Regions from separate parts of the Thauera sedimentorum genome, predicted to be linked through region 1. Evidence: riboswitches for the same ligand, from Rfam matches in the RefSeq annotation. Region 1 holds a riboswitch; the other holds the start of a gene.
The links. A riboswitch is a leader RNA that binds a small molecule or an ion and turns the genes downstream of it on or off. The one in region 1 is predicted to bind cobalamin.
Positions count from the first base shown of each region.

Region 2: linked by a shared signal. The riboswitch ahead of bluB (5,6-dimethylbenzimidazole synthase) and the one ahead of IAI53_RS03810 (acyl-CoA thioesterase) in region 1 are both predicted to bind cobalamin.

Region 1 is NZ_JACTAH010000001.1:850,682-855,691, forward strand. It holds gene IAI53_RS03805 (patatin-like phospholipase family protein) at 1-2,100, shown strand, start outside; cobalamin riboswitch at 2,146-2,359, shown strand; gene IAI53_RS03810 (acyl-CoA thioesterase) at 2,504-3,358, shown strand; cobalamin riboswitch at 3,474-3,686, shown strand; gene IAI53_RS03815 (ribonucleoside-diphosphate reductase subunit alpha) at 3,806-5,010, shown strand, end outside.
Region 2 is NZ_JACTAH010000002.1:46,707-51,716, forward strand. It holds gene IAI53_RS09960 (TetR/AcrR family transcriptional regulator) at 1-574, shown strand, start outside; gene IAI53_RS09965 (alpha/beta fold hydrolase) at 593-1,516, shown strand; gene bluB (5,6-dimethylbenzimidazole synthase) at 1,619-2,377, opposite strand; cobalamin riboswitch at 2,533-2,726, opposite strand; gene IAI53_RS09975 (cobyrinic acid a,c-diamide synthase CobB) at 2,725-4,011, opposite strand; gene cobA (uroporphyrinogen-III C-methyltransferase) at 4,004-4,858, opposite strand; gene IAI53_RS09985 (ABC transporter substrate-binding protein) at 4,913-5,010, opposite strand, start outside.

The DNA.
Region 1 (5,010 bases):
GGGGGCGGGGCACGCGGCGTGGCGCACCTTGGCGTGCTGAAGGTGCTGGAAGAACTGCGCGTGCCGGTCGACTGCGTGGTGGGCACCAGCATGGGCGCGATCGTCGGCGGCGCCTACGCTTCCGGCATGCCGCTGGACGAGATGGAACACCGCGTGCGCGCGGCGGACTGGACCGAGATGTTCCAGAACGCGCTGCCGCGGGACCGCCAGCCCTTTCGCGAGAAACAGGACGCCGCCGGCAACCGCGCGGCGATCACCCTGGGCTGGGGCGCTGGCGGCTTCCTGATGCCACAGAGCGCGATTGCAGGCCAGCAGCTGGACCGTTTTCTCACCGGCCTGGCGGGCGATGCCGAGTCGCTCAGCGGGTTCGACACGCTGGCGCTACCCTACCGCGCCATCGCCACCGACCTGGAGAGCGGCGCCATGGTGGTGATCAACGACGGACCGTTGTGGCGCGCAATGCGGGCCAGCATGGCGGTGCCAGGCGTGTTCCTGCCGATCGAGCACCGGGGGCGGCTGCTGGTCGATGGCGGCCTGGTGATGAACCTGCCGGTCGACATCGGTCGCGAACTGTGCGGCGGGCGGGTGATCGCGGTGAACCTCGGCACCCTGCCGCTGGGCCGCGAGCGGCTTACCACCGCTACCGAGATCGTGCTGCAGGCGATCAACCTGGCCCTGGAGCAGAACGTGCAGCAGCAACTCGGCCGGCTGGATGCCGACGATGCGCTGGTGCAGGTTGATCTGGGCGACATCACCTCGCGCGACTTCGACCGCGTGCTGGAGACCATTCCGCTGGGCGAACAGGCGGCGCGCGCGGCCGCCGCCTCGCTGGCGCGCTTCGCGGTGGACGAGGCGTCCTACGCGCAGTGGCAGGCCCGCCGGCAACTGCGCCTGCTGCGCCCGGCGCCGGTGATCACCGCGGTCGAAGTGGAGGGCGCACGGCATGTGCCCCCGCGCGGCGTGCTCGCCGGCCTGCGCCAGCGCACCGGGCTGGCGCTCGATGCCACTGCGCTGGAGGAGGATCTGGAGAGCCTGTACGCGCAAGGCGATTTCGAACGCCTGCGCTACCGGGTCGAGCGCGACGGCGCCTATGGGCGCCTGAAGGTGGAAGCGGTCGACAAGTCCTGGGGCCCCAACTACCTGCGCTTCGGCGGCGGCTTGGCGGCGGACCTGCAGGGTGACGGCGCGGTGGCCCTGTTCGCCGGGCTGTCGCGGCGCTGGATCAACGACTGGGAGGGGCGGCTCAACGTCGACCTGCAGGTCGGCACCACCAACCGCCTGCGTGGGGAGCTGTTCCAGCCGCTGGGCCTGAAGAGCCAATGGTTCCTCGCCCCGGTGCTGCAGGCCGGCAGCCGCACCGTGCCGGTCTTCCAGGATGGCCGCAAGGTGGCGGATTTCCGCGTGCGCGAGCGCAGCGCGGGGCTGGATCTGGGCTACGAGGCCGGCGCATGGGGCGAACTGCGCGTCGGCTTGCATCGCGGGCGCGAGAAGGCCGACATCGTCAGCGGCGCGGCGGTCTATCCCGGTCAGTCGGTGGCGCAGGGCAAGCTGCGCCTGAGCGCGGTGCTCGATCGCCTCGACAGCCCGTTCTTTCCGCGCCGGGGCTACAGCGCCCGCCTGCTCGGCGAGTGGCACGACGGGCGTTTCGGCAGCGATCTCGACTACCGCTATGCGGAGTTCGACGCGTCCTGGGCGGGCTCCGGCGGTCCCCACACCCTGATGCTGGGCCTCACCGTGGCCGGCAGCCCGGATCGCGAACTGCCTTCCGCGGGACGCTACACCCTGGGCGGCCTGTTCCGCCTGTCCGGCTACCGTTACGGCGAACTGGCCGCCGACCAGGTGGTGCTGGCGAGCGCCTCCTACTACCGGCGCATCTCGACCCTCCCCGAGGCGCTCGGACGTGGCGTGTATCTCGGCGGCACGGTGGAGTGGGGAAACCTGCGCAACTATGCCCTGGACGCGGCCTCTCCCGGTTCGCGCAGCTCGATGTCGCTGTTTCTCGGCGCCGACACCGTGCTGGGGCCGCTCTACGTGGGCATGGCCTACGCATCGCGGGTGGGCGAGCCGCGCTACTACCTGCTGTTCGGCCAGCCGTACTGAGGACCGTGGGTGACGCCCGTTTGACATGCCTTTGGCGCGCCGGCTAAGCTGCGCACCGCCTACGGTTTGCTGGTCGGAATGCCGACCGCGATTAAAAGGGAATCCGGTGACGTGCCTGGCGCATTGAATCCGGAGCTGCCCCCGCAACTGTGAGCGGCGAGCTGCGTGCCAAATCCATGCCACTGGCGATTCTGCCGGGAAGGCTGGCGCGACGCGATGACCCGCGAGCCAGGAGACCTGCCGTGTGCAACGTCAATCAATCCTGACAGGGGCGGGGTGTCCCCGGAGGAGCGTGAATGTCATGTTGCCAGGTCGTCGACCCGGCGGATGCGTCGCGCGGGCGCCGGCGCCACCGGTCCGCCCCCCTCTGAGCGTGCCTCCTCCTGTCCCATGCACACAGGAGATGCGCATGCAACAGCAAGGGTTCATGGCCGTCGTGGGGACGGCCGACGACAATCGTCACACTTTCCCGGAAGATGCCCACGGTTCGGCCACGCCGACCCTGATGGTCGACATGGTGTTTCCCGAGCAGGCCAATCACCACGGCACGCTGTTCGGTGGAGCGGCGCTGTCCATGATGGACAAGCTCGCCTTCCTTGTGGCCACGCGCGCCACCCGCCGGCCGATGGTTACCGCGTGCAGCGGGCAGATCGATTTCCGCTCACCGGTCGCGCAAGGGCGACTGGTCGAACTGGCGGGTGAGGTGGTGCGGCGCGGTACGCGCTCGGTGGACGTGGAGGTTCGGGTGATCGCCGAGGACCTTGCGACCGGTGAGCGTCATGACAGCCTGGGCGGCCGGTTCACGCTGGTTGCGGTGGGAGGGGAACGGGCGCGGCCGAATGCGGTGGAGTTGGCGTCGCCCGGGCCCGAAGGCATCGGTCCCGTTTCATCGATGGTGGAGATGGTCTTTCCCGGGCACACCAACCACTTCGGCACCTTGTTCGGCGGCCAGGCGCTGGCCTGGCTCGGAAAGGCTGCTTTCGTCGCCGCGGCGCGCCATGCACGCATGCCGGTGGTCATGGCCGCGTCTGAGCGCATCGATTTCCATGCGCCGGTGCTCGAAGGCGAGATCGTCGATCTGGCCGCCCGCGTGTTGCGGGTGGGCAATAGCTCGATGAGCGTGGAGGTGATCATGCATGCGGAGGAGTTGCTCACCGGCCAGCGTCGCCTGTGTACCCGTGGCCGCTTCACGATGGTCGCGCTCGGCTATGACGGTCGCCCGGTGCCGGTGCCCCAGCCGGCCGAACCCACTTGCTGAGCGCGGCGGCACGGAGCTTAGATTCGCGCCGCTTTATCTACTAAATGTAGTGTGTTCATTGGAAAAATGGGCTGTAGATAGTGTGTTCGGCTTGTACGGCAAGCCGGCACGGCGCTACACTGTCCATCGCGACGGTTCCCGCAAGGGATGAAGAGGGAATCCGGTCAGGGGCGCACAGCGATGCGCGCCCCGATGCCGGAGCTGCCCCCGCAACTGTAGACGGCGAGTCCGCCACCGATTCGAGCCACTGGAAGCTGCGTCTTCCGGGAAGGCCGGTGGCGGGCGAGGACCCGTGAGCCAGGAGACCTGCCGACGCCGTTCCGGCCCCGATCCGCGGGCCGGTTTTCTGACCTGGGGCGGGGTGTCTCCATGGCGGAGCGTGCGGCCCCGTCCGCAGTGCGTCCCGTCGTGCCGGCATACCGCTTCCGATGCTACGGGAGTGCAAGCATGCAGGCAGTCGCCAGCCATACCGAAACCGAATCCTCCGTCCCCCGCAAGGGCCCGCCGCCGTCCGAGCTGGCACAGGCGGCGCGCGCCTTTGAGGTGATCCGCCGCAACGGTGCGATCGTGCCCTTCAATGCCGACAAGATCGCGCTGGCGATGACCAAGGCCTTCCTCGCCGTCGAAGGCGGGCAGGGCGGGGCCTCCGCGCGGGTGCGTGACCTGGTGGCCCGGCTGACCAGCGCCGTGGTGCAGGCGCTCACCCGCCGCCTGCCGGGCGGCGGCACGGTGCACATCGAGGACATCCAGGACCAGGTGGAACTCGCGCTGATGCGCGAAGGCTGCCACGACGTGGCGCGCGCCTACGTGCTGTACCGCGAACGGCGCGCGGCCGAGCGCGCGGCCGAAGCCGCCGCCGGTGGCGGGCAGGCGGCCGCCGAGCCGCTGCTGCATGCGGTCGATGGCGAGCGCCGCATCCCGCTGGAGCGCGCGGTGCTGCGCGCGCGCTGCGTCGAAGCCTGCGAAGGTTTGCGCGGCGTGTCGCCCGACACCGTGCTCGAGCACGCGCTGACCAACCTCTACGACGGCGTGCCGCTGGCGGCGGTGCGCCAGGCGCTGGTGCTGGCCGCGCGCACGTTGATCGAGCGCGAGCCGGACTACGCCAAGGTCGCTGCCCGCCTGCTGCTCGACAGCCTGCGTGCGGAAGTGCTGGGCCGCGCGGCAAGCCAAGCAGACATGGTCGCCGGCTACGCCGAGTGCTTCCCTGCGCTGATCAAGCGCGGCATCGAAGCCGCGCTGCTCGACCCGCGCCTGGGCGAGTACGACCTGGCGCGCCTGGCTGCCGCGCTCGATGCGACCAACGACCTGCGCTTCAACTACCTCGGCCTGCAGACGCTCTACGACCGCTACTTCCTGCACGTGGACAACACCCGCATCGAGCTGCCACAGACCTTCTTCATGCGCGTGGCGATGGGCCTGGCGCTCAACGAGATCGACCGCGAGGCGCGCGCCATCGAGTTCTATCGCCTGCTCGCGACCTTCGACTTCATGAGCAGCACGCCGACGCTGTTCAACAGCGGCACGCGGCACTCGCAGCTGTCTTCGTGCTACCTCACCACAGTGGCCGACGACCTGGAAGGCATCTACCAGGCGATCAAGGAAAACGCCCTGCTGCAGAAGTTCGCCGGCGGCCTGGGCAACGACTGGACCCC
Region 2 (5,010 bases), on a different contig from region 1:
CAATGCGATCCTCGAAGCCGCGCTCGCCCAGGCGAGCGCTGCCGGCTTCGAGTCGCTCACCATCGGCTCGCTGGCCGAACGCTGCGGTCTGTCCAAGAGCGGCCTGTTCGCCCACTTCGGCTCGCGCGAGGACCTGCAGGTCGCGGCGGTCGGACTGGCCGCCGAGCGCTTCGCCGAAGCGGTGTTCGTCCCCGCCCTCAGCCAGCCGCGCGGCCTGCCGCGGCTGCGCGCGCTGTTCGACAACTGGCTGGAATGGACGGTGCGCAGCGGGCTGGCGCATGGCTGTCCGATGCAAGCCGCGGCGGTGGAATTCGACGACAAGCCCGGCCCGATGCACGACGCGGTGGTCGGCCACTACACGCGGCTCGAGCAGTCCATGGCCCGTGCGGTCGAACTGGCCATCGGCGAAGGCCACCTGCGCGCCGACCTCGACGTCGGTCAGATCGTCTTCGATCTGCTCGGCATCGTCTTCGCCTACTACCACCAGAAGCGGCTGATGCACCGCGACACCGCGGCCGCGCACGCGCGCGCGGCCTTCGCACGGCTGATTGCCGCGGCTTCACCCACCCCCTGAGCTGCCCGGAGTACCACCATGAGCACCGCTTTCGCCTCGCCCAGAAATAGCACGGTCGTGCTGAACACTTCCCTGCATGCCCTGCTGCGCGCCTATTTCGGCACCCTCTCCCGCCTCCTCCCGGGTCTCGCGGTACGACAGGCCGAGCGTCTGTTCACCCGCCCGCCGCGCTATGCCGGGCGTCGCAGCGTGACGGTCGCCGCGCGGCGTGACACGGTGAGCGCCGATGGACGCGAGATCGCGGTATGGCAGGCCGGTCCGGCCGACGCGCCGGCCGTGCTGCTGGCGCACGGCTGGGGCGGGCGCGCGGTGCAGATGGGCAGCTTCGTCGAGCCGCTGCTCGCCCGCGGCCATCGTGTGGTGTGGTACGACCAGCCGGGCCACGGCGCCAGCGGCGGCGGCGCGGTGGCGCTACCGGACATGCTGCGCGCCCTCGAAGCGGTGGTGCGCACCCATGGACCGTTCAGCGCGGCGGTCGGCCACTCGCTGGGCGCTGGCGTGCTGGCGCTCGCACTGCGCCGCGGCCTGGTGCTGGAGCGCGCGGTGTTCGTCGCCCCGCCCGCATCGATGAACGAATACGCCCACCACTTCGCCCGTCTGCTCGGCATCAGTGCACGGGTGCGCGAGGCCATGCGCGAGCGCCTGGAGCGCCGCTACGGCCTGCGTTTCGCCGAGATCGACCGCAGCGAGGAACTGGCGCAGGTGCGCATCCCGGCGCTCTTCGTACATGATGCGGCCGACCCGGACGTCCCCTTCGAGCACAGCCAGCGCCTCACCGCGCGCATGCCCACAGCCCGCCTGATCCGAACCTGGGACCTGGGCCATCACCGCATCCTGCGCGACCACGGCGTGGTAAGCGCCGCAGCGGCCTTCATCGGCGGACAGGAGCACGCCCTGCCCGCCGAACTGCCACGCCTGCCGGAGCCGGCACCGCTCTACTGAGCGGGCGCACAGGGCAGGAGCGGGCTTGCCCACGATGCGGCCGGCAAGGAAACCGCCGCCGCATCGCGGCCAAGGCCGCTCCTACGACACACGCCCTCCGCTTCAGCCCAGCGGCCCGCCCGCGGCAAGTACCGCCTGCGTGTCGCGCACCGCGTCGACCAGCGCCTCGTCCGCTTCGCCCGCCGCGCCCTGCCAGCGGTCGAAGTGCAGCAGCTGCTCGATCGGCAGGCGCGGCAGCCAGCCGGCAGCTTCCAGTTCTGGCTTGCGGTAGAAGTGGCTGACGTGGCCGATGCACAGGTAGGCCACCGGGGTGATGCCGGCGGGGATGCCGAGCGCCTCGCGCAGCGCGCGCTGGTGGAAGATGCTCACCCAGCCCACCCCCAGACCTTCGGCGCGCGCGGCGAGCCACAGGTTCTGCACCGCGCACACCGTGCTGTACAGATCCATGGTCTTGATGTGGGTGCGCCCCACCACCACCGGACCGTGGCGTTCGCGGTCGCAGGTCAGGCACAGGTTCACCGGTGCTTCGAGGATGCCTTCGAGCTTGAGCTTGCGGTAGGTGGTGCGCTGCTCGCCCTCGAACATCAGGGCGGCTTCCGCGTGCGCCTCCGTGAAGGCCGCATGCACCCGCCGTTTGACCTCGGGCGAACGCACCACGACGAAGTCCCACGGCTGCATGAAGCCGACCGAGGGCGCATGGTGGGCGGCGGCGAGGATGCGCGCCAGCACCTCGTCCGGCACCGGGTCGGGGAGGAACTCGCCGCGCACGTCACGGCGGGTGAAGATGGCCCGGTACACCGCGGCGCGCTCGGCGTCGTCGAAGGCGGGATGGGTCTGGATCTGCTGCAATGGGCTGCTCATCGTAGTCCCCTTGGTAAGAGCAGCGGTAGGAGCGGGCTTGCCCGCGATGCGGCTTCATTTGCATCCGGAACCACCCTATCGCGGGCAAGCCCGCTCCTACGCGCGGTGGACAATCCGTTCGGACAGTCCACGTGGACAGCGGCTTTCCACGCCGCTGCGGGTCGCGTCTCGAGGCCGGTCTTCCGACTGAGGTTCGTCCCGTCCGGACGCCTTCCCGGCCTGTTCGGCCAGTGGCTGCTTGCGCTTGCCCGGACGGTCCCCAACACGGCGCTGGGCACGTGGCGGAATCGCACCGCCTTCCCGATTCTCCCGCGCGTCATGCGCGGGCACCTCGAAACGGTGAAAGATCAGTTCGTCAGCAGGCGGGCGGCCACCTCCGGCGCGGACGGGAAATAGAAATGCACGTAGGAGGCGGTGAGCCGGCCGCGGCGGTAGATCGCCTCGCCCTCGCCGCCGTCCGGGCGCTGCGCGCGGCAGAGCGGCGCGAGCGCTGTCTCGGTCTTGGAGTAATGGAAGGTGTGACCGGTCAGGCGGCCTTCCGGCAGTTCGGCCTCCTGCATGCCGAGCGCCGCCAAACGCGGCTGCATCACCGCGCGGCCGGGCAGCAGGCCGCCGAAGGCATGCGTCACGCCGGCCTTGTCCACCACCGCATCGAACAGGCTCATCATGCCGCCGCACTCGGCCAGCAAGGGCTTGCCGGCGTCCACATGCGCGCGCAGGTCGGTCCAGAAGCCGGTATTCGCGGCCAGACGCTCACCGTGCAGTTCCGGATAGCCGCCGGGCAGCCAGACCGCATCGCATTCCGGCAGGCGCTCGCCGGCCAGCGGCGAGAAGAAGGCCAGACGCGCGCCGAGCGCGGTGAGCGTGTCGAGGTTGGCCGGGTAGATGAAGCCGTAGGCCGCATCGCGCGCCACTGCCACGGTGCGCCCGGCGAGCAGCGGCGCCGGCGCGGGCGCGGCCACCGGGGCGAAGTCGACCGGCGGCGGCAGTTCGCCCGCGCCGGTGGCGGCCAGCGCGTCGGCCATGCGGTCCAGGCGCTCGGCCAGATCGGCGATCTCGGCGGCCTGCAGCAGGCCGAGATGGCGCTCGGGCAGGGCCGCGCCGGCTTCGCGCGGCACCGCGCCGTACCAGCGCATGCCGTCCGGCAGCGCCGCGCGCAGCATGTCGGCGTGGCGCGCGCTGCCCACCCGGTTGGCAAGTACGCCGGAGAACGGCAGGCCGGGCCGGTAATGCGCCAGCCCGTAGGCCACCGCGCCGAAGGTCTGCGCCATCGCGCTGGCGTCGATCACCGCCATCACCGGGATGCCGAAGCGCTGGGCGATGTCGGCTCCCGAGGGTCCGCCGTCGTACAGGCCCATGACGCCTTCGACCAGGATCAGGTCGGCCTCGCGCGCCGCGGCGTGCAGCCGCCAGGCGGCATCCTGTTCGCCGCACATGCCCAGATCCAGGTTGTACACCGGTGCGCCGCTGGCCACCGCGTGGATCTGCGGGTCGAGGAAGTCCGGGCCGCACTTGAACACCCGCACCCGCCGCCCCTGGCGGGCGTGCAGGCGGGCGAGCGCGGCGGTGACCGTGGTCTTGCCCTGGCCGGAGGCGGGAGCGGCGACGAAGAGCGCCGGGCAGCGTTCAGTCATCGGCGGCCTCCCCGCGGTGGATGGCGCTGCAGCCGGCGTGCGGCGGGTGTGCCGGCGGCTCGCCCGCGTCCGGCTGGAACCAGGCCAGGCGCGGGTACAGGCCCACCACCCCGCCCACTACGGTGAGCGCGGGCGGACGGATGCCGGCCCGCGCGACCTGCCCGGCCAGGTCGGCCAGCGTAGCCACCGCCACGCGCTGCTGTGCGGTGGTGCCGCGCTCGATGACGCCTGCCGGCGTGCTCGCCGGCAGGCCGTGTTCGACCAGGCGGGCGCAGATCTCGCCCAGGCGCGAGATGCCCATGTAGATCACCAGGGTCTGATTGGGGCGGGCGAGCATCGGCCAGTCCAGCTCCAGCGCGCCGTCCTTGAGGAAGCCGGTGGCGAACACCACCGACTGCGCATGGTCGCGGTGGGTGAGCGGGATGCCGGCGTAGGCGGCGATGCCCGCCGCCGCAGTCACGCCGGGCACCACCTCCACGGTGATCCCCGCGGCCATCAGCGTCTCCATCTCCTCACCGCCGCGCCCGAAGATGAAGGGGTCGCCGCCCTTCAGCCGCACCACCCGCCGCCCGGCGCGCGCATGACGCACCAGCAGGGCGTTGATCTCGTCCTGCGGCAGGGTGTGGTCGGCGGCCTTCTTGCCGACGTAGATGCGCGCGGCCGCAGCGGGCGCGAGCTCGACGATGAGCGGACTGACCAGATTGTCGTACACCACCACCTCGGCACCGGCCACCAGGCGCGCGCCGCGCAGGGTGAGCAACTCCGGGTCGCCGGGGCCGGCGCCGACCAGGTAGACATGACCGGGTTGCGGCCCCGGACGGGCGCTGGCAAGTTCAGGCAGGGACATGCTTGCTCTCGGTGTGGCGGGACCAGGGACATGGTTTCGCTGTCAACATAGCGCCTATCGGCCCGCCTTGTCGGCCAGTTCCGCCAGCCCGGCCAGCACGCGCGCGCCCGGCTGGAAGAAATTCTCCCCGACGAGGTGGATCACCGGCACCG